3 regions of the Kineococcus sp. NPDC059986 genome follow, and region 3 is predicted to be linked to each of the others. Evidence: riboswitches for the same ligand, from Rfam matches in the RefSeq annotation. Region 3 holds a riboswitch; each other region holds the start of a gene.
The links. A riboswitch is a leader RNA that binds a small molecule or an ion and turns the genes downstream of it on or off. The one in region 3 is predicted to bind S-adenosylmethionine.
Positions count from the first base shown of each region.

Region 1: it holds a riboswitch for S-adenosylmethionine, as region 3 does, so the genes downstream of both, AB0637_RS07660 (rhodanese-like domain-containing protein) here and sfnG (dimethylsulfone monooxygenase SfnG) in region 3, are expected to answer to the same signal.
Region 2: it holds a riboswitch for S-adenosylmethionine, as region 3 does, so the genes downstream of both, AB0637_RS10055 (methylenetetrahydrofolate reductase) here and sfnG (dimethylsulfone monooxygenase SfnG) in region 3, are expected to answer to the same signal.

Region 1 covers NZ_JBFBND010000007.1:83,937-91,278, forward strand. Annotated here, with positions in the region: gene AB0637_RS07650 (cobalamin-independent methionine synthase II family protein) at 1-891, opposite strand, end outside; gene AB0637_RS07655 (O-succinylhomoserine sulfhydrylase) at 917-2,110, opposite strand; gene AB0637_RS07660 (rhodanese-like domain-containing protein) at 2,107-2,508, opposite strand; SAM riboswitch class I at 2,514-2,614, opposite strand; gene AB0637_RS07665 (hypothetical protein) at 2,617-3,177, opposite strand; gene AB0637_RS07670 (GNAT family N-acetyltransferase) at 3,209-3,697, opposite strand; gene AB0637_RS07675 (methyltransferase domain-containing protein) at 3,732-4,475, shown strand; gene sufU (Fe-S cluster assembly sulfur transfer protein SufU) at 4,479-4,910, opposite strand; gene AB0637_RS07685 (SufS family cysteine desulfurase) at 4,935-6,269, opposite strand; gene AB0637_RS07690 (DUF1684 domain-containing protein) at 6,266-7,054, opposite strand; gene AB0637_RS07695 (NtaA/DmoA family FMN-dependent monooxygenase) at 7,065-7,342, opposite strand, start outside.
Region 2 covers NZ_JBFBND010000010.1:89,521-96,862, forward strand. Annotated here, with positions in the region: gene AB0637_RS10030 (alpha-L-glutamate ligase) at 1-472, shown strand, start outside; gene AB0637_RS10035 (NtaA/DmoA family FMN-dependent monooxygenase) at 459-1,796, opposite strand; gene AB0637_RS10040 (LLM class flavin-dependent oxidoreductase) at 1,793-2,872, opposite strand; gene AB0637_RS10045 (hypothetical protein) at 3,051-3,278, shown strand; gene AB0637_RS10050 (aminotransferase class V-fold PLP-dependent enzyme) at 3,297-4,649, opposite strand; SAM riboswitch class IV at 4,704-4,817, opposite strand; SAM riboswitch class I at 4,957-5,048, shown strand; gene AB0637_RS10055 (methylenetetrahydrofolate reductase) at 5,107-6,075, shown strand; gene metE (5-methyltetrahydropteroyltriglutamate--homocysteine S-methyltransferase) at 6,072-7,342, shown strand, end outside.
Region 3 covers NZ_JBFBND010000005.1:57,148-64,489, forward strand. Annotated here, with positions in the region: gene AB0637_RS06015 (AAA family ATPase) at 1-381, shown strand, start outside; gene idi (isopentenyl-diphosphate Delta-isomerase) at 344-874, opposite strand; gene AB0637_RS06025 (N-acetylmuramoyl-L-alanine amidase) at 894-1,865, opposite strand; gene sfnG (dimethylsulfone monooxygenase SfnG) at 1,922-3,067, opposite strand; SAM riboswitch class I at 3,078-3,160, opposite strand; SAM riboswitch class IV at 3,321-3,430, shown strand; gene AB0637_RS06035 (ATP-binding cassette domain-containing protein) at 3,575-4,591, shown strand; gene AB0637_RS06040 (methionine ABC transporter permease) at 4,588-5,346, shown strand; gene AB0637_RS06045 (MetQ/NlpA family ABC transporter substrate-binding protein) at 5,336-6,244, shown strand; gene AB0637_RS06050 (DUF3017 domain-containing protein) at 6,268-6,549, opposite strand; gene purH (bifunctional phosphoribosylaminoimidazolecarboxamide formyltransferase/IMP cyclohydrolase) at 6,564-7,342, opposite strand, start outside.

The DNA.
Region 1 (7,342 bases), on a different contig from region 3:
GTCGACGATGTGGCGGAACTCGACGTCGGTGGTGTGCGGACCGTGCCAGCTGCCCCAGCAGAGGTGGAACCGCACCTGCTCCGGCGGCAGGCCGCGCAGGGCGTGGTTGAGGGCCTCGACGCGGATGCGCGTGAACGCGCGGTAGTCCTCCACCGAGGGTTCGGGGTTGATCTGGTCCCAGTTCTCGGCGATCGACGGGTCGTCGACCTGGACGGTGAGCCCGGCGTCGACGATCGCGCGGTACTCCTCGCGCAGGACGTCCGCCCACGCCCAGATGTGCTCCTCCTCGGTCGCGTAGTACCGGTTGGAGATGCGCGCACCACTGCCCGGGGACAGCGAGGTGATGAAACCCTCCCCGACGCCGGCCGCCGCGAGACCGGCCTTGAGGTTCGCGATGTCGGAGGCGATCGCCGCGTGACCGGTGTACGAGAGCGGCCCCGTGGTCGCGGGGAACGCCGTCGCGTTCTTGCCCGTGGAGATGCCCGACGTCGGGTCGGTGTAGGCGTCGCGGAAGATCGTCCAGTCGCGGCGGTCGGGGAAGCTCGTGAGCCGGACGTTCCCCGGTTCGGACCGGACCACGGGCTGGGTGAACAGGTCCTCGCCCGTGACCTCGAGCCCGGCGACGCGCTGGAACGAGTACGACCACCAGGCGCCGTAGTCGACGGCGCTCGTCATGGCCTTGCCGTACTCGCCGTCGCCGACGATCGTCACCCCGAGGTCGCGCTGGCGGCGCACGAGGTCGACGACGGCGTCGGTGAGCAGGGCCTCGAACTCGGGTGTGCGTTCGAGGGTGAAACCGTCGGCGCCGATCGTGCGCGCGTCGTTGGCGGCGATGAGTTCGGGGGTGCGCGGCAGGCTGCCGGCGTGGGAGACGGGGACGGACCTGGTCACGGGTGGTGCTCCGTTCGGGGGGAGTTCAGGCGCGGGCGAGGGCACGGTCGAGGTCCTCGAGGAGGTCCTCGACGTCCTCGAGTCCGACGGACAGGCGCAGGACGGCGTCGGTGAGGCCGATGGCGGCGCGACCGTCCGGCCCCAGCCGGCGGTGCGTCGTCGTGGCCGGGTGGGTGGCGAGGGACTTGGCGTCGCCGAGGTTGTTGGAGATGTCGACGACCTGCAGCGCGTCGAGCACCTCGAAGGCACGGTCCTTGCCGCGCCCCTCGGGGGCGTCGAGCGCGAACGTGACGACGGTGCCGCCGAGGTCCATCTGCCGCCGGGCGAGCTCGGCCTGCGGGTGGCTGGCCAGCAACGGGTACCGGACCCAGCGGATGCCCGGTTGCGCCTCGAGGTGCTCGGCGATGCGCAGGGCGTTCGCGGCGGAGTGGCGGACCCGCAGGCTCAGGGTCTCCAGACCCTTCGCCAGGGTCCAGGCGTTGAACGGGCTGAGGGTGGGCCCGGTGTGCCGGGTGAGTTCCTTGAACCGGCCGCCGAGGAACTCCTCGGTGCCCAGGACCGCTCCGCCCATCACGCGGCCCTGACCGTCGATGTGCTTGGTCGCGGAGTACACGACGACGTCGGCACCGAACCGCAGCGGCCGCTGCCCGACGGGCGAGGCGAACGCGTTGTCGACGACGACGGTCGCGCCCGCGGCGTGCGCGAGTTCCGTGACGGCCGCGATGTCGACGAGGGTCTGCATGGGGTTGGCCGGGGTCTCGAAGAACACGGCCTGCGCACCGTCGGCCAGGGCCTGTTCCCACTGCGCGAGGTCCTCGCCGTCGACGAACACCGTCTCGACCCCCCAGCGGGGCAGGATCTCGTCGAGCACGACGAAGCAGGACCCGAAGAGGCTGCGGGCCGCCACGACCCGGTCGCCCGCGCCGAGGAGCGCGGCGAGGGCGTAGAACACCGCCGACATGCCGCTGGCGAGGCCGTAGCAGGCCTCCGCCCCCTCCAGCTGCCGCAGCCGCTCCGTGAACACCGACACCGTGGGGTTGCCGTACCGCGAGTAGACGTACCGGTCGACGTCACCGGCGAACGCGGCCTCCGCGGCGGCGGCGCTCTCGTACACGTACCCGGACGTGAGGTACAGCGCCTCGGCCGTCTCCTCGAACCCCGACCGGGCGAGGCCGCCGCGGACGGCGGTGGTGTCCGGCCGCCACTGCGGGTCGTTCACGACTGCCGCCAGGGCAGACCGGCCGCCCGCCAGCCGGAACCGCCCCGGTGGCCCTCGCCGTCGAGCGGACCCTCGAACCCCTCGAGCACGTTGTAGCTGACCGCGATCCCCGCCGCGGTCGCCGTCTCGGCCGCCGCCACGGACCGCTGACCCGAGCGGCAGAGGAAGACGACCTTCCGGTCGGTCCCGGGGACGATGCCCGCCTCCGCGAGCTCGCCCAGGAACCGGCCGGGGTCGACCGGCAACCAGGAGACGAGGACGGGCTCGCGCTCGAGCCCGCTGGGAACCCCCACGAACCGCCACTCCGCCTCGGTGCGCACGTCCACGAGGACGGCGTCCGGGTCGTCCTGCACCAGGTCGAAGGCCTCACGCGGGGTGAGGTCACCGGCGTAACCCACTGTTCCTCCCATCGGTCCTGGCATGAGCACCCTCCGGGACGGCGGTCCGTCCCCGGGGTTGCTGCGGCGTCGACGAGCCAGGTCTCTCGGCCGCTCTGGATGGTCCGGTCAGCCTAGGGCATCGACCGACGGGGGCGGTGCCGCGGCGGCGACGCGGTCGACAAGCGCGGCGTCGGCGCCCAGCACCTCGACGCCGGTGGCGACCGGTCGCAGGAAGACCGTGCAGCGTTCGTCGGTCAGGCACGTCCGGAGCGTTCCCGCCGCGACGGCGGGGCTGTCCGCGAGCCGGGCGAGCAGGCGTGGCGACGGGTCGTGCTCGACGACGACCGTCGTGCTGCGGCCGTCGGGGTCGGGCCGGGTCTGCACGCTCTGGTGGTGCTGCGGCCCGATCCCGTCCCGCAGCCGGGTGAACTCCGCGACGAGCCGGTCCTCCGACGCGCCGGCGGGGTCGTGGGGCAGTTCCGTCCACACCTGCACCGGTCCCGTCGCCGGCAACGCGGCCACGAGAGCGGCCAGGACGCCGGCCCTGTCCCCCTCCCCCGCACCGGTCCGCCGCAGGACCACCCGGGGCAGGACGAAGGAGTCGATGAACGGCGGCGGCGGGAACCACGTCCCGCACCGGCCCTCGGCAGCTTCGTCGGGACCGGCGCCCGGCCGCGCACCACTCATCCCCGGACGCTACCGGCCCCGTCGGCGCGGGTCAGAGGAAGCGGTGCATGACGTGCAGGCCGACGTACCCGTGCTCGGGGTGGTCGAAGGCCTGCGGCACGGTGCCGAGGACCGCGAAGCCGAGGGACTGCCACAGGGCGACGGCGGCGGCGTTGGTCTCCACGACGGCGTTGAACTGCATCGCCAGGAAGCCACGGTCTCGCGCCCACACCAGGACGTGCTCACCGAGGGCCCGGCCCACCCCGCGTCCCCGCGCGGCCGGGGACACCATGAAGCTGGCGGTCGAGACGTGCGACCCGGCGCCGGGCCGGTTCGGCCCGCACTTGGCGGTCCCGAGGACCGTCCCCTCCTCGTCCACGGCGACGAACGTCCCCCACGGCGGCGCGCCGACCCACTCTGCCCGGGCCCGGTCCGACGTGAGCCCCTGCGGCAGCGCGTACGTCTCCCCGTCGGCGACGATCTCGTCGAAGAAGGGCCAGATGCCGGCCCAGTCGGCGTCGGCGTAGTCGCGGATCTCCACGGCGGGCAGGCTAACGGCGGCTAGCGTGCGGAGAGTGACGGACGTCTTCGGGGACCGGTCGGCGCAGTGGGCGCAGTGGCAGGCCGAGCCGTGGGGCCGGGTGCGCTACGCCGTCGTCGCCGAGGTGCTGCGGCGCACGGTCACCGGCACGGGCCTGCGGGTCCTCGACGTCGGCGGGGGCGACGGACAGGACGGGGTGCCCCTCGCGGCCGCCGGGCACAGCGTCACCGTGCTCGACCGCTCACCCGACCTGCTGGGCCGGGCCGCGGAGCACGGGTTCGCCACCCGCGTCGCCGACCTGGACGACGAGCCGGCCGACCTGCAGGGCGCCTTCGACGTCGTGCTGTGCCACAACGTCCTGCACTACCTCGACGACGTGGCGGGGGCCGTGGACCGTCTCACCGCGTTCCTCGCGCCCGGCGGCGTGGTCTCCCTCATGGCACCCACCCCTGCCATGGACGTGCTCGCGGCCGCCGTCCGCCGCCTCGACCCGGCCGAGGCCCTCGCGCTGCTCGACGCGCGCACGGTCCACGGCCAGACCTTCGACCACCCGATGAACCGGCTGGAGTCCGCCACGGTCGAGGAGGCGCTGCAGCGCAGTGGTCTCACGGTGACGGGGCGGTACGGGGTGCGGTGCGTGACGGACCTCGTCACCGACGACGACCGCAAGCGCGACCCCGAGTTCTTCGCTCGACTGCTGGCGCTCGAACTGGCCCTGTGCGACCGGGAGCCCTTCCGGCGGACCGGACGGTTCTGGCTCCTGACGGCCAGGCGCTGAGCCTCAGGCGCGCAGCAGCGCGTCGGCGAGCGCCGACCAGCTGAGCAGCGCGCACTTCACCCGCGCCGGGTACCTCGCCACCCCTGCGAACGCGATGGCGTCGCCGAGGACCTCCTCGTCGCCGGGGTCCTCGCCGCGGCTGGTGAGCATGTGCTGCACGGCGTCGCGGACCTGCCCCACCTCGGTGACGGGGCGGCCGACGACGAGCTCGTGCAGCACCGAGGCCGAGGCCCGGCTGATGGAGCAGCCGAGGGCGTCGTAGGAGACGTCCCGCACGAGGGGCCCGTCCGCGCCGTCCTCGACCTGCACCCGCAGCGTGATCTCGTCCCCGCACGTCGGGTTCACGTGGTGAGCCTCCGCCGCGAACGGCTCGCGCAACCCCTCGCCGTGGGGGCGCTTGGAGTGCTCGATGATCAGCTGCTGGTACAGGTCCACGCGCGTCAGGTTCTCACGGGGAGCTCAGCCGAAGAGGTCGCGGACCCGGTGCAGGCCCCGGAGCACGGCGTCGACGTCGGAGGGCTGGTTGTAGGGCCCGAAGCTGACGCGCGTCGTCGCCGCGACCCCGAACCGGCGGTGCAGCGGCCAGGCGCAGTGGTGCCCGACGCGGACGGCGACGCCCTCGTCGTCCAGGAGCTGGCCGACGTCGTGGGCGTGGACCTGCAGGTCGGGTCCCTCGACGACGAACGAGACGAGACCCACCCGCGCGGCGGCGTCCAGCGGCCCCAGCACGCGGACCCACGGCAGTTCCGCCAGTTCCCCGAGGAGGAGCGCGGTGAGGGAGCGTTCGTGGGCCTCGACGCGCGCGATGCCGGTCCCGTCGGGTCCGAGGTCGCGCAGGTAGTCCACCGCGGCGTGCAGGCCGACGGCCTGGGCCGTCATCGGGACGCCGGCCTCGAACTTCTGCGGGGCGGGGGCGAACGTCGACCGCTCCATCCGGACGAGTTCGATCATCGACCCGCCGGTGAGGAACGGCGGCATGGCGGCGAGCACTTCCGCGCGCCCCCACAGGACCCCGACGCCCGACGGGCCGAGCATCTTGTGGCCGGAGAACGCCGCGAGGTCGACGCCGAGGGACGGCAGGTCGACGGGCAGGTGCGGCACGGACTGGCAGGCGTCGAGCACGACGAGGGCCCCCACCCGGCGGGCGGCCGCGACGAGCTCGGCGACCGGCGCGACCGCACCGAGGACGTTGGAGGCGTGCGCGAACGCGACGACCTTCGTCCGGTCGGTGACGAGCGCGTCGAGCCCGGAGAGGTCGAGGACGCCGTCGTCGGTCACGGGGATCCACCGCAGGACCGCACCCGTGCGCGCGCAGAGCTCCTGCCACGGCACGAGGTTGGCGTGGTGCTCGGCTTCGGTGACGAGGAGCTCGTCCCCCTCGGCGAGGACGAACCGCGGGTCGACGGCCTGCCCCGCCGGTGCGGAACCGCGGGCGGCGTAGGCCGTCGTGGTGCTGAACGCGTGGGCGACGAGGTTCAGCGACTCCGTGGCGTTCTTCGTGAACACGACCTCGTCGGCGGGGGCGCCGACGAACGCCGCGATCGCGGAACGGGCCGCCTCGAAGTCGTCGGTGGCCTCCTCGGCGAGCTGGTGCGCGCCGCGGTGCACGGCCGCGTTGTGCGTCTCGTAGAACCGGCGTTCGGCGTCCAGGACGGACCGCGGTTTCTGCGACGTCGCCCCGGAGTCCAGGTACACCAGCGGTTTGCCCGACCGGGTCGTGCGCGACAGGATCGGGAAGTCCGCGCGCAGGGCGGAGAGTTCCGCCGGGGAGAAACCCTCGAGCAGCGTCGTCACCGCGGGTCCTTCTCCCCCGCCGCGACGGGGACGGTGAGGCGGTTCTCGGCCGGCGGCAAGGGGCAGGTGGCGTGGTCGGTGAACGCGCACGGCAGGTTCTGGGCGCGGTTGAGGTCCAGCACGACCGGACCGGGCGTCGTGGGGACGGGGACCGAGCGGGTCGTCCCCGTCGTCGTCACGCCGGAGGTGGCGTCGGTGAACAGGGCCGTCCCGCCGTCGAACACCGTGAGCTGCTGCGGACCGTCCAGCTCGAAGCGGACGACGCCGACCGCGCGGTGGTGGTGCTGCAAACCCTCCACGACGGCGCCGACGACGACGTCCTGGACCTGCTCGTGCGGGACGAACTCCGCGGGCAGCACGTACCGCTGCGAGAACTCGAACACCGGGACGCCGGTGAACGCGGCGAGCGTCGGGGCCTGCGGGTCGCGCACGCGCAGCGCGTGGTTCCCGCTGCGCTGCATGACCTCCACCCGCCGTTCACCGATCTCCACGAGGGTTCCCGGCGCCCCCTCGGGGGTCTCGACGCGGACGGTGCCCTCGACGGTCACCCCGTCGAGGACGATCCCGTCGGCCGCGGTGGCCGTGACCTCGACCGCGCCGTCCACCGAGGCCCAACGACCCGGCAGCCCGTCGACCTCCGCGACGTCGGTGCCCAGCCAGTGCAGGCCGGTGAGGCTCAACCAGCCGTGCGGAGCCGACAGGGTCGCGGTGCGCTCGGCGCGCCAGGCCTCCCACGCGGTGCGGGCGTGCGCGAGGGTCCCCGCGTCGATCGTCGTGGTGGTCATCTGTCGCTCCTCAAGCGGTGTGTCGAGCAGGGTGTCGAGCAGGGTGTCGAGCAGGGTGTGCGTCGGTGCGGCGGGCCGTGTCGTGCGGGTGGCGCAGGCCGAGGTGCTCGCGCAACGTCGTCCCGGTGTACTCCGTGCGGTACACCCCGCGCTCCTGCAGCAGCGGGACGACGCGGTCGACGAACTCGTCGAGGCCCGTGGGCGTCAGGTGCGGGACGAGGATGAACCCGTCGCACGCGTCGGCCTGGACGTAGGCGTCGATCTCCGCGGCGACCTGGTCCGGGGTGC
Region 2 (7,342 bases), on a different contig from region 3:
CTCCCCGGAGTTCGAGGAACCGGTGGACGGCGTCACGCTGCTGCAGGAGTTCCTGCGGACCGCCGAGCCGTTCATCACGCGCGCGGAGTTCGTCGGTGGCCGGTTCGTCTACGCGGTCCGGGTCGACACGTCGGCGGGCAGCTTCGAGCTGTGCCCCGCCGACGCGTGCGCCGTGCCCGGGGTGGCGGCCGAACCCTTCGCCCTGCGACCGGAGGTCACCGCGGACACGCCCGTCGTGCAGCGGTGCGCGCGGATGCTGCGCTCGGCGGGGCTGGAGATCGCGGGGGTGGAGTTCGCCGAGACCGTCGACGGCCGCACCGTCGTCTACGACGTCAACACCAACACGAACTACAACCCCGCCGTCGAGGCCGTGGCCCCGGAGTCGGCCCCCGGGGCCATCGCCCGCCACCTCGGCTCCCTGCTGCGGGCCGAGGCGCTGCACCGTCCGGCGGCGGGGGTCACCGCCGGGTGAGGGGAGCCCGCAGTCTCAGGTGCTCGCGCAGCGTCGTCCCGACGTACTCCGTCGGGTAGGCGCCGCGGTCCTGCAGCGCCGGGACGAGCTGGTCGACGATCTCGTCGAGCCCGCCGGGGACGAGGTACGGCGTGACGTTGAACCCGTCGCAGGCGCCCGTGCGGACCCAGTGCGTGAGCTCGTCCGCCAGCTGCGACGCCGTGCCCGCGAAACCCCGCTCGGAGGAGTGGTGCAGCACCAGGTCGCGCAACGAGAACTTGTTCTCCTCCGCGACCGCGCGCCACTGCTGCGCCAGGGCCCGGGCGTCGGCCCCCGCCCGGTGGGCGCCCCGTGTGCCGTCGATGTCCGTGATGACGGGGTCGTGCGCCGGCAGCGGGCCGTCGGGGTCGAGGTGCGAGAGGTCCTCGCCCCACACCTGCCCGACGAGGGACAGGGCCGTGGCCGGGGTCACCTGCTGCTCCAGGACCCACCGCGCCTTCTCCTCGACCTCCGTAGCGGTGTCGGCCACCACGATCTGCGTCCCGGGCAGGACGAGGACGTCACCGTCGGGCCGCCCCGCGGCCAGGGTCCGCCGGCGGACGTCGTCGGCGAAGGCGAGGGCATCGGCGTGGTCCGTGCCGTGCCGGGAGAACACGACGTCCGCCGTCCTCGCCGCGAAGTCGCGGCCGGCGGGGGAGTCACCCGCCTGGAAGAGCACGGGGTGCTCCTGGGGGCTGCGTCGGACGGTCGGGGTGAACTCCACGTCGAAGAACCCGTCCTGCACCCGGACGGGGTTGAACCGTTCGCCGTCCCAGCTGTCCCACACGCGCTGGGCGGTCCGGACGAACCGCTCGGCGCGTTCGTAGCGGTCGGCGTGGTCGAGGTACCCGCCGCGCCGGAAGTTCGCCCCCGTCCAGGCGTTGTCGGTGGTGACCACGTTCCACGCGGCGCGGCCCCCGGACAGGACGTCGAGCGAGGCGAGCCGGCGGGCCAGGTCCGCGGGGTCGTTGTACGTCGTGTTCTGCGTCGCGACGAGGCCGATGTGCGTCGTCAGACCAGCCAGGGTCGCGAGTTCGGTGAGCGCGTCGGGGCGGCCGACGACGTCGAGGTCGTGGACCTTCCCCCGCTGTTCGCGCAGACGCAGACCCTCCCCGAGGAAGAACGCGTCGAACAGCCCCCGCTCGGCGGTGCGGACGAGCTGCACGAACGTCGAGTGCGCCATCTGAGAACCGCTGCGGGGGTCGGACCAGATGGTGCTGTGGTTCACGCCCTGGAAGAACACCCCGAAGTGGACGACGGCGTCGGGGAAGCGCAGGTCGGTGGTGCGCGGGTCGGCGGTGGTCACAGGGCGGCTCCTCCGACGGGAGTGGGCTGAGGGGCGAACCGGTTGGCGGGACGGGGCAGTCCCAGGGTGGTGCGCAGCGTCGTCCCCGGCAGCGGGGCCCGCAGGAGCCGGGCCAGGCGCAGGGCCGGGAGCGTCGTGCGCACGAGTGCCGGCAGGTCCTCGTCGAGGACCGCCGCGTGCAACCGGACCCCGTCGACGGTGCGGCTCAGGTCGGTGAGGTACCGGGCGAAGGCCTCGCCCGACCCGGCCCACCGGACCCGGGAATTCCCGGCGTCCGGCGCGGGGGCGGAGGCGTCCAGGGCCGCCAACCGGTCGGCGGCCGGGTGCGCGGTGGTGTCCAGGGCGAACTCGACGTCGAGGACGACGAGGGGAGAGCCTGGGGACCGTCGCGCCCCGGGGTTCCCCGTGAGCACCACGTCGGGGACGTCGGGCCGGTTCCCGAGGTCGTCCTCGTGCACCACGACGACGGCGTGGCCCTGCGGGGACCGCGGAACGGTCAGCGGGCCCTTGACCGACCAGCGGCCCGTGTCGACGTCGACGTGGTGGAGGCGGTCGCGGTCGACGTACCGCCCGGTGGCGACGTCCCGGATCACGGCGTCGTCCTCCCAGGAGTCCCAGAGGGCCCGGACGGTGTCCACGACGTCCGCGAGTTCGGTCGCGGGGTCCGCGGCGACGGGCAGGTCCACACCCCGCGCGACGGCCGGCGGGGACGTCGTCGCGATCCAGCCGGCACGGCCCGCGCTGGAGTGGTCGAGCGAGGCGATCTGGGCGGCGACGTGGAAGGGCTCGGAGTACGTCGTCGCCGCCACGGGGAGCAGGCCGATCGCGTCCGTCGTGCCGGCCAGGAAGGCTGCGCGCTGGACGGCGTCCAGGTGCCCCACCGGGTTGCGCGGGTCGGTCGCGGGCGGGTCCTCGAACGTCAGTCCCGTCAGCCCCTGGGCCTGGGCGGTGACGGCGAACCCCCGCAGCCGGGAGGGGGAGTGGACCTCGTCGGGGGTGCTGCGGGAGCGGCGCCAGGCGGCGGGGTGCCAGCCGCCGCCGTCGACGTCGAGGAACACGTGCAGGGGAGTGGTCACGGGGTCTCCGGAGTGGTGTCGGGGAGTGTGCTGCGCGTCTCGCGCAGCGGGTCGGGCAAGGGCCTCCCGGCGACGCCGGTCGTGTGCGACAGTGAGGCCCCCGAGAGTGGAGGTGCGAGAGGTGCTGCGACGACAGTGGGCGCGATGGTGCGCTGCCGCAACCAGTCTGGGGTCGGTCGTGGTGCAGGGGCTCGCCCTGGCCGGCCACGGCCAGTGGGGGTTCCCGTGGTCGCCAGCGGACCTCGCCCACGCGCAGGAGGGCGGCCACGACGCCGGCCGCCACCTCGAACCAGGCCCCGGCGAACTGACCTGGACGGAGTTCGAGTCCGAGCTGCACGCTCTGCTCGCCCACGAGGCTCCCCGCACCGGCGAAGGGCCGCGGCCCAGCAGCGAGCCGCTGGCCTGAGCGGCGTGCGCCCCGGGGTCACCGGCGGGTGGCGGTCAGGGGGGCGAGGAACGTCTCGGGTGCCGGTCGGGCGTCCGACACCGGCCCCCAGTGGCCGTCGACGACCCCGTAGGTGAGCTCCGGACCGGTCGTCAGGTACTGCCGCAGGGCCCGCAGCAGGCGGTCGACGTCGGCGGACGACGTGCCCACCCCGGTCGAGACGCGCAGACCTCCCGCGCCCAGCCCCAGGGCGTCGGCGAAGCGGTGTGCGCAGAACCGGCCGTCCCGAACCCCCGTGCCGTGCTCGGCGGACAGGTACGCGGCGACCTGCGAGGCGGGGTGACCCGGGACGGTGAAGGTCACGACAGCGACGGCGTCGCGGGGGTGCGGTCGCACGACCTCGACCCCGGGCAGGGCGGTCAGCCCGTCCACGAGCCGGGCGCGCAGCTGCGCCTCGTGGGTCTCCAGGGCCCCGACGGGGAGCGCCGCCAGCGTCCTGCACGCCTGGGCGAGGGCGACCGCGCCGACCACGTTGGGTGAACCCGCCTCGTGCCGGTCGGGGCCGTCCGCCCACGCCACCCCGTCCGCGCTCACGTCCAGCGTCGCGCCCCCGCCGGCCAGGTAGGGGTCGGCCGCGTCCAGCCAGTCCCGGCGACCGACGAGGGCCCCGCTGCCGAAGGGCGCGTACAGCTTGTGGCCGGACAGGGCCAGGTAGTCGATCCCGTCGCGCGCCAGGTCCACCCGCCGGTGCGGCACGAGCTGCGCGCCGTCCACCGCGGTGCGGGCTCCGGCGTCGCGGGCCGCCCGCGCCAGCCGCCGCAGCGGCAGGACCTCCCCCGTGACGTTGGAGGCCCCCGTGACGGCCAGCAGCCCGTAGCGGCCGGTCGCGAGTTCGGCCGCCAGCAGGTCCGCCGTCTCCTCCGCGTCGGCCCCGCCGCGCACGACCGTGGTCCGCGCCGACCGCTGCCAGGACAGCAGGTTGGCGTGGTGCTCGACGTCGGCGACCAGCACCCGGGTCCCCGCGGGGACGGCCTTGGCCAGCAGGTCGAGGGCGTCGGTGGTGCTCCTCGTGAGGACGACGACGTCGTCGGGGCGGGCGCCCACGAACCGGCCGACCTCGGCGCGGGCCTGCTCGAAGAGGGCGGTCGAGACGCGGGACAGGTACCCGGCGCCGCGGTGCACGCTCGCGTAGTGCGGCAGCACCTGGGCGACCCGGTCGGCGACGGCGCGCAACGCCGGGGCGCTCGCCGCGTTGTCGAGGTTCACGTAGGTCGAGGTGCCGCCGGTGGCGAGGGGGACCGGGGTGTCGGCGCCGACGACGGGGAGCAGCGGGTCGACCGGACCGGGGCGGCGACAGGAGGGTCGGAAGGGGGAGAGGGTGCTGGTGCTCACGCAGGAACTCCTGGGAGAGGGGGACCCTGCCGGGAGAACCGGGTCGCCCGGCGAGGTCCGCGCTTGCCGGCTCCACCACGGAACCGGCCAGGTCGTCACCCGGGGCACCCCACCGCGGAGGAGGGTTGCCGGCCAGCGAGCCGGGGCTTGTCGCTGGCGCTCATGACCTGTGCAGGAGCCTGCCACGAGGATCCCGAACGATCAACATCGGTGTGTCGGCGGCCTTCCTTGAGCCCGTCCTGCGCCGCCCGGGTGGTCGTTCCCGGACCACTTGTGGAGCCGAGCGAAGTGCCTCTATGGTCGGAGCACACCATCCAGAGCGGCCGAGAGTCCTGGCTCGACGACGCCGCAGCAACCCCCCGAGCCCGGGCGAGGGTGCTAACGCCAGGCCGATGGAGCCCGTGATGCGCAACACCGATGTCGAACCGACCCCGCGACCCTGTGCGGGACCGGCGCGATGACGCTCGCCCCCCTCGTCGCCGGTGCGGCGGGGCGGCCGACGCTCAGTTTCGAACTCTTCCCGCCGAGGACGGCGGACGGGCGGGATGCGCTGTGGCGCAGACTGTCCGACCTCCTGGCCACCGGACCGGACTTCGTCTCGGTGACCTTCGGGGCGGCCGGTGCCACCCGGGGTCCGAGCCGTGACCTGCTGGCCCACGTCCTGAGTTCCACGGCGGTGCCCGCCATGGCGCACCTGACGTGCGTGGGTTCCTCCCGCCGCGAGGTCGTCGACCTGGCGTGCGAGTTCTTCGACGCCGGCGTCCGGAACGTCCTCGCCCTGCGCGGGGACCCGCCGTGCGGGGCGGGGGAGTTCACCCCCCACCCCGACGGCGTCGCGACGGCCCGCGACCTCGTCGAACTCCTCCAGGTCGCCGACCGGCGGCGCCTCGCGCTGCGGGGTGGGCGTCTCCCCGTCGACGTCCCCCCGCTCAGCCTCGCCGTCGCGGCCTTCCCGCGGGACCGCGACGAGCACGAACTCGCGGTCCTGCGCGCCAAGCAGGACGCCGGCGCGCAGTTCGCCGTCTGCCAGGTCGGCTGGTCCGCCCGGGAGTACGGGACGTTCCTCTCCCGGGCCCGGGCCGCGGGGATCACGATGCCCCTGCTGCCCGGGCTGGCGGTGACCCACGAACTGCGCCGGCTCGAACGGATCGGCGAGCTGACCGGTGTCCCCGCACCGCGGGAACTGCTCGCGGCCCTGGACTCCGGCGACGAACGCGTCCGTCGCCGAGCGGCCACGGCGTTCACCTCCGGGCTCGCCCGCGACCTGCTCGCCGTCGGCGCACCCGGCCTGCACCTCTACACCTTCAACGCGGTCGAGCCCGTCCTCGACCTGCTCGACGACCTGCGCGACCACCTGCGCGACCACACGACCACGACCCGTCCCGCCGAACGCCGCGTCCGCGCGGTAGGAGGAGCCCTCCGATGAGCCAGCACCCGACCACCGACCAGCCGGCGTGGACCGCGACCGTCCTCGGCTACCCCCGCATCGGCCCCGACCGCGAGACGAAGAGGGCGCTGGAGGCCCTGTGGGCCGGGCGTGCCGACCTCGCCGCGACGGAGACGGCCCTGGCGGCCGTGCGGGCGGCGACGGTCCGGCGGCTGAACGCGCTGGGCCTGCCCGCCCACGACGCCTCCATCCCGTCCTCGTTCTCCGCCTACGACCAGGTCCTCGACACGGCCGTCGCCGTGGGTGCTGTTCCGGAACGGTTCGCCGACCTCGTCGCGGCCGACGGACGGGTGGACCTGCAGGCCTACTCGACGATCGCCCGGGGGCGCGGCGCGCTGGCCCCGCTGGAGATGACGAAGTGGTTCGACACGAACTACCACTACCTCGTCCCCGAGATCGGCCCGGGCACCGCGTTCCGGTTCGCCGACGACCGCGGCGTCCGGGAGTTCGCCGAGGCCCTCGCGGACGGGTTCCTCACGCGTCCCGTCCTCGTCGGTCCGGTCACGTTCCTGCTGCTGGCCAAGGCGTCCGACGACAGCCCGGCCGGGTTCTCCCCGCTGTCGCGGCTCGAGGACCTGCTGGGTGCCTACGAGCAGCTGCTCGCCGCCTACGCCGCGGCGGGGGCGACCTGGGTCCAGCTCGACGAACCGGGGCTGGTGAGCGACTCCGCCACGGCCGGTGTCGACGGGCTCGACGAGCTGGTCCGCGCCACCTACGAGCGGCTCGCGGCGGTCCCGTCCCGTCCGCGGCTGCTGGTCGCCACGCCCTACGGGGACGCGCACGGGTTCCTGGGGGCGTTGAGCGCGGTGGAGGGGATCGCGCTCGACCTCGTCAAGGGCTCCGTGCCCGCGGACGGTTCCGCGCTGGCCGGCAAGACCGTCGTCGCGGGCGTCGTCGACGGGCACAACGTCTGGCGCGGTGACCTCGAGCACGCGCTGGCGACACTGCGTTCCCTGCAGGACGGGCCCGCCCACGTCGTCGCGGGGACGTCGACCTCGCTCCTGCACGTGCCGCACGACGTGGACCGCGAGACGGCGCTGCCGGAACGACTGCGCAGCTGGCTGGCGTTCGCCGACCAGAAGGTCGCCGAGGTGGTGCTGCTGGGCCGGGCGCTCGCCGACCCCGCGGCCGCAGGAGTCGCGCAGGGGCTGGCGGCGTCGGCCGCGGCCCGCGCCGACCGGCTCGGCGCGCCCGGAGTCGTGCGGCCCGACGTGCGGGAACGACTCGCGAGGCTGACCCCGGAGGC
Region 3 (7,342 bases):
ACCTTCGGCATCACCCTCGACGACGACCTGCGGATCGTGCAGCGGACGTTGCACGGGCGGACGGTCGGCTACGACCAGCTGTCCACCGGTGCGCGCGAGCAGCTCGCCGTCCTCCTGCGTCTGGCCTGCGCGACGCTCGTGGACCCGGCCGACGGCGTGCCCGTCGTCCTCGACGACGCCCTCGGGCACACCGACCCCGACCGGTTGCGGCGGCTGGCGGCCGTGTTCGAGCACGTGGCGCCGACGACCCAGGTCCTGCTGCTCGCGCCCGGCCCCGGTCTGCACACCGGGATCCCCGGAGCCACCGTCCTGCGGCTGACGCAGGACCCGGATCCGGAGTCGGTCAGAACTCCTGCAGCTGCAGGCGCATCCACGGGCTGAACGGGCCCGGCTCGGCCGCCACCTCGGCCCGCAGCTGCGCGAGGTCGACCCAGCGGTAGTCGTCCACCTCGGTGGGGTCGAGCGCGAGCTCGCCCGCCAACCGGGCGGTGAAGACGGGGCAGATCTCGTTCTCGACCGTGCCGTCGGCCATGACGGCGCGGTAGCGGAACGTCGGCAGCAGCGGCTGCACGTCGCTGACCGGAGCACCCAGCTCCTGCACCGAACGGCGGGAGACGGCGTCGGCGGGTTCCTCCCCCGGGCCGGGGTGGCCGCAGAAGGAGTTCGTCCACACCCCGGGCCACGTGCGCTTCACGGCGGCGCGTCGGGTGAGCAGCGTCCGGCCGGCGCCGTCGACGATCCAGCAGGAGAACGCCAGGTGCAGCGGGGTGCTCGTGTGGTGCACGTCCGCCTTCGGCGCCGTGCCGCAGGGCGTGCCGTCCTCGGTCAGCAGGACGACCAGTTCGACCGTGGGGTCGGCGGGGGCGAGGGTCACCGGAGCACCGTAAGCCGTCTCAGGGGGTGCTGCGCGCGAGGAACGCCGCGACACCCGAGGCGATCCCCTCGGCGGCGCGCTGCCGGAAGGAGGGGTCGGAGAGCAGGGCCGCCTCCTGCGCGTTGCGCATGTTCCCGGCCTCCAGCAGGACCGCCGGGGTCCGGGCGAGGTTCAGGCCGGCGAGGTCGGAACGCCGGGTCAGACCGGGGGCGACGAGGTCGCCCGGGTAGGTCGCCGGGGGCAGTCCCGTCGCCGCCCCGAAGGCCGTGAGCAGGTCCCGGGCGGCAACGTCGGAGGGGGCGAGGACGGCGGCGTTGCCACCGTCGGGGGCGAGCGCGGGTTCGGCGACGTGGAAGCCCTGGTCGTCCGCGGGCGCGCCGTCGGCGTGGACGGAGACCGCGAGCGACGCCCCGGCCTCGTTGGCCAGGGCCGCCCGGACGTCGACGCACGGCCCGACGCCGGTGTCGTCGGGGCGGGTGAGGACGACCGTGGTCCCCCGCGCACGCAACAGGGCCGCGGTCCGCTGGGCGACGTCGAACGCGAAGGCGTGCTCGGGGTAGCCGGCGTCGGTCTCGGTGCCCGCGGTGTTGCAGGGCTTCTCGAAGCCGCCGGCGGGCACCAGGGACCCGATCTGCGCCGGGTGGGCGCCGTTGCCCCCGTTGTGCCCGGGGTCCAGCACGACGACGGGGGCCCGGCGTCCCGCCGGTGCGGAGGGAGCCGCGAGGGGGGTGGCGGAGCGGGAGGTCGCCGGGGCCGCGGGCGGGGTGGCGGCGGGCGTGCCGGCCGGAGAGGAGAGGGGCGTCCCCGTCGGCGCCGCCGGCGTCACGGGCGAGGTCGTGGCGGACGAGGTCGTGGCGGACGAGGTCGTCACGGACGGGGTCGGGACGGACGGGTTCGGGGTGGTGGCGGGCACCGGCGTGGGGCTGGAGCACGCCCCCAGCAGCAGGAGCACGAGGAGGGGGCCGGACCAGCGCCCCGCACTGCGTGGCACGGTCCGACCCCCTCCCCCGACTCCTGCGAGACGACTCCCCACCGACCCGGTCCGGATCAGACGGGGACGGGCTCCGTCGCGGCGGTGACGGCCTCGTCCAGCTCGGCGCCGAGCTGCAGGTCCTCGCCCGCGGCCAGGCGCGCCTCGAGCTCGCGCACCCGCGGGATGACGAGCTCGCCGAAGGCCTCGACCTCCTCCTTGACGTGGAGGAAGCCCAGGAGCATGAGGTCCACGCCGACGAGGCGGTAGGCCAGGATGCGGCGGGCGACCTCGTCCGCGGTGCCGACGAGGCCCGTGCGGAAGCCGTCGTTGTACTGCACGAGGTCGCGGAACTCGCTGTCGGCCCACATGCCCTTGCCGTCCTTCGACGAGCTGCCGGCCTCCTTCACCGCCTCGCCGAAGCCCTCGACCTTGGTGCGGTCGGCCTTGGCGATGATCTCCTCGAGGACCGCCTCGGCCTCCTCGTGGGTGTCGCGGACGACGGCGAAGCCGTTGACCCCGAAGCGGAGGGAACGGCCGTTGGCCGCGGCCTGCGCGCTGACCTCGCGCACGCCCTGGGCCGCCGCGGCGAGGCTCTTGCCGTTCATGAAGTACCAGTCGCTGACGCGGCCGGCCATGGCCTGCGCGGCGGTGGAGTTGCCGCCCTGGAACAGCTCGGGCGCGACCTTCGGCTGCGGGCGGAAGGTGATGTCGGTGGCGTTGAAGAAGTCACCCGACTGGCTGTAGCCGTCCTCGGTCCAGACACCGCGCAGGAGCTCGATGAACTCCTCGGACTGCTTGTAGCGGTCGTCGTGCTCGTGCCAGGTGACGCCGAGCTGTGTCGCCTCGTTCTTGAACCAGCCGGACACGATGTTCAGCGCGAGGCGGTTCTGGGTCAGTTCCTGCGCGGTCGCGGCGAACTTGGCGAGCACACCGGGGTGCCAGAAGAACGGGTGGACCGCGGCGATGACCTTGAGCCGCTCGGTCGCGAGCAGGAGGGCCAGGGAGAACGAGGTGGACTCGTGCTGGGCGTCCGCACCGTAGGAGGCGAGGTAGCGCACCTGGGTCAGGGCGTACTCGAACCCGACGCGCTCGGCCGCCTTGGCCACCTCGACGTTGTAGGCGGGGTCGTGGCTGGTGCGCTGCTCGATCGTCGAGACGACGAGGCCCCCGGAGACGTTGGGGACCCAGTAGGCGAACTTCAGGGGTTCGTGCAGGGGCATCGCGGCGCGTCCTCCATCGGTCCTGGCGGTAGCACCCCCGTGGGGTTGCTGCGGCGTCGTCGAGCCAGGTCTCTCAGCCGCTCTGGATGGGTTCGTCGAAGCGTACCCCGTCGTCGCGCCGTTCAGCGCCCCGAACTTCCGGGACCGCGCCTCTGTCCGTTGCGGCCCAGCGGATGTGGGACAACCCTTTCCGAGGGCCGATCCTCCGGAACCGCTTGACGACGTCGGCGGACGGCTGTCACAGTCCGAAGCAGGTCATGAGCGCCAGCGTCAAGCCCCGGCTCGCTGGCCGGCAACCCTGATTCGTCACGGGGTGCTCCGGGTGAGGACCAGGTCCGCAGGAGTTGCGGGCAAGGACGAACCAGGAGCACCCGTGTCGAAGGCCTGTCCCCGCTCCCGCTGAGCGCACCCCTCTGCTGCTCTGTCCCGTCTCCGGACCCGGCGCCCCGCCGGGCCCGCGACCACCCCTGCCCGGACCCCGCCCGGGACCCTCGCCCAGGAGCCGTCGTGATCGAACTGCGCCACCTCACCAAGACCTACGGGGAAGCCCCGCACACCACCACGGTCCTGGACCGCCTCGACCTCACGGTCCCCGCCGGCAGCATCACCGCCGTCGTCGGTCCGAGCGGCGCCGGCAAGAGCACGCTCGCACAGTGCGTGACGCTGCTGACCCGGCCCACGTCGGGGTCCGTCGTGGTCAGCGGCCAGGACCTCACCCAGCTGGGCGCGGGCCGACTGCGGGAGGCGCGGCGCCGCATCGGCACGATCTTCCAGTCCGACGGGTTGCAGACCCGCCGCACCGCCGCGCAGAACGTCGAACTCCCGCTGCGCTACCTCGGTGTCGTGCCGCGGGACCGCACGCGTCGCGTCGCCGAACTGCTGGACCGGGTCGGGCTGGCGGGTCTGGCCGACCGCTACCCGCACGAACTGTCCGGCGGCCAGCGCCAGCGGGTCGGCATCGCGCGGGCGCTCGCCCTGCGGCCGGGGGTCCTGCTGTCCGACGAGGCGACCTCGGGACTGGACCCGCAGGCGACGGCCTCGATCACCGGCCTGCTGCGGGAGCTGCGCGACGACCTGGGCCTGGCGATCCTCTTCATCACCCACGAGATGGACACCGTCGTCGACGTCGCGGACGCCGTCGCCCGGCTCGAGCACGGACGCATCGTCGAGGCCGCCCCGCTGCTGGACGTCCTGCGCGACCCGGCCTCCCCCGTGGGGGCGGCCCTGCTCCCCCGCCGCGGTGTCGGCGACGCGGGCGGGCTCGTCGTCTGGGAGGTGCACTACCGCGGCGACGACGTCCCGGCCGACTGGCTCAGCGCCGCGTCCCGGGAACTCGGCCACGACCTGGCCCTGCTCGGGGCCTCGGTCGGGACCGTCGCGGGACGCACCGTCGGGCACGCGACCCTCGGCGTCCCCGCGGCGCTCGACCCCACCCTGCTCACCGCCGCCCTCGACCGCCGGGGCCTGCACGCGCAGACCTCGCCGTCGACGGTGCCCTCCCCCCGAGAACTGGACCTCGTGTGAACACCCCGCTCGACCAGATCCCCGCCCTCATCGCGCCCGCGCTCGTCGACACCCTGCTCATGGTGGGCATCGTCATGACGATCGTCGTGCTGCTCGGCGTCCCGATCGGCGTCCTCGTGCACAACCTCGCGCCGGGCGGGCTGCTGGAGCACCGGGTCGCCCACACCGTCCTGTCGTGGGTCGTCAGCACGGGCCGGTCGCTGCCGTTCCTCGTGCTCATGGCCGCCCTCGTGCCGTTCACCCGGTTCGTCACGGGGACGAACATCGGCATCCGCGCGGCCGTCGTCCCCATGGTGCTGGCGGGCACGGCGTTCTTCGCCCGGATCGTGGAGAACTCGCTGCGCTCGGTGCCGCCGAACCTGGTCGCCGTCGCGCAGGCGTCGGGAGCCTCTCCGCTGCAGGTCATCACGACCGTCCAGCTGGCCGAGGCGACCCCGTCGATCATCGGCGGGCTGACCATCAACACCATCGCGATGATCGAGTACTCGGCCATCGCGGGAACCATCGGCGCCGGGGGCATCGGCTACGTCGCGGTCACCTACGGGTACCAGCGCTTCGACCACGCCGTGATGATCGCGACCATCGTCGTCCTCGTCGCGCTGGTCGCCCTCGTGCAGCTCACCGGGGACGCCCTGGCCCGGGCCGCGGACCCCCGCACCCGCCGCCGCTCCTCCCGCACGAACCCCCGCTCGAACTCCTCCGCGAACCCCCGCTCGAACCCCACCCAGAACCTGGAGAAGACCCTTGTCCACTGAGATCCGCGAACCCAGCACCGACGACCACGGCTTCGAGATCCGCAAGCGGCGGCGCTGGCCGTTCGTCGCCGGCGGGGCGGTCGTCCTGCTCGGCGCCGCCGCCGCGATCGTCGTCCCGCGCCTCGGCGGGGACACCACGGCGAACACGCAGGCCGGCGCCACGCTCTACGTCGCCACGGCCGAGGGGAACGCCCGCGAGGAGGCGCTCATCGAGTACATCGCGAAGGACGTCGCCCCCTCGCACGGGATCACGGTCGCGTTCAAGGCGCTGGCGGACTCGAACACCATCAACCGCGCCGTGAGCGACGGTGAGGTCGCCGGCACGATCTACCAGCACAAGCTGTGGCTGGGCCAGGTCCTGCAGGCGAACCCCGACTTCCGCGAGGAGGCCGCGACGCCGGTGTTCCGCTGGGGCTTCGGTCTGTGGTCGGCGAAGTGGAAGACCCCGCAGGACATCCCGGACGGCGGGACCGTCTCGCTGTACTCCGACCCCGCCAACGAGTCGCAGGGGTTGTTCGTCCTCGAGAAGGCCGGGCTCATCACGCTCAAGCCGGGCACGGACGCCGGCAAGGCGACGGTGCAGGACATCGCGAGCAACCCGAAGAACCTGAACTTCACGCTGCTCGACTTCGGTGCCCAGTCCCGGGCGCTGCCCGACCTCGACGCCGCCGTGGGCTACACCGAGTACTACCTCGCGGCGCAGATCCCGATCGAGCAGCAGATCTTCGCCCCGACCGCGCCCGACGAGTTCGCCGGTCAGCTGACCATCGGCTCGCGCTGGAAGGACTCCGAGAACATCAAGGCGCTCGTCGCGACGTTCCAGGACCCGAAGGTCCAGGAGTACCTCGCGACGAACCCGGACGTGAAGGACGTGCTGCTGCCGCTCGACGCGAACTGACCGGCGACCTCGGGACGGAGTCCTCAGACCGGGGTCGGCACGACCCCGGCGAGGACGAGGCAGGAGACGGCGAGCACCAGCAGCATCGCCACGTCGACCCCCCGGGAGCGGACCGCGAGCGAACCCGCGATCCGCACCGGGAGGACGAGGCGCAGGACGGCGGCGACGGCGAGGTCCGTGCCGAGCAGGACCCCGCCGACCGTCGGCCCGGCGAGCAGCGTCAGCGCCAGGGCCGCGACGATCCCGCCGACGAGCGTCAGCAGGACGGCGTTCCCCGGTCCGGGGACCCGCTCGGTACCGACCACCTGCGCCGTCCCCGTCAGTGGGCGAAGTGCCGGGCGCCGGTGAAGTACATCGTCACGCCCGCCGTCGTCGCGGCCTCGACGACCTCGGCGTCGCGGATGGACCCGCCGGGCTGCACGATCGCCCGGACACCGGCGTCGAGCAGGATCTGCGCGCCGTCGGCGAACGGGAAGAACGCGTCGGAGGCCGCGACGGCGCCCGTGGCCCGCTCGGCCCCGGCGCGGTCGACCGCGAGGCGGCAGGAGTCGACGCGGTTCACCTGCCCCATGCCGACGCCGACGGACGCGCCGTCCTTGGCGAGCAGGATCGCGTTGGAGCGCACCGCACGCACCGCGCGCCAGGCGAACGCGAGGTCGGCGAGGACCTCGGGCGAGGCGGCCTCCCCGGCCGCGAGGGTCCAGGCCGCCGGGTCGTCGCCGTCGGCGTCGACCGCGTCGAGGGTCTGCACGAGGACACCGCCGGAGACGTGGCGCCACTCCTGCGCGCCGCGGCCGTACCCCTCGGGCAGCTGCAGGAGGCGGACGTTCTTCTTCTCCTGCAGCACCGCCAGCGCCTCGGGCTCGAACCCGGGGGCGATGACGACCTCGGTGAAGACGGGGGCGACCTGCTCGGCCATGGCGCGCGTCACGACGCGGTTCGCGGCGATGACCCCGCCGTAGGCCGAGACCGGGTCGCACGCGTGGGCCTTGGCGTGGGCGTCGGCGACGTCCGTGCCGGTCGCGATGCCGCAGGGGTTGGCGTGCTTGATGACGGCGACGGCCGGTCCGGGGAAGTCGTACGCGGCGCGCAGGGCGG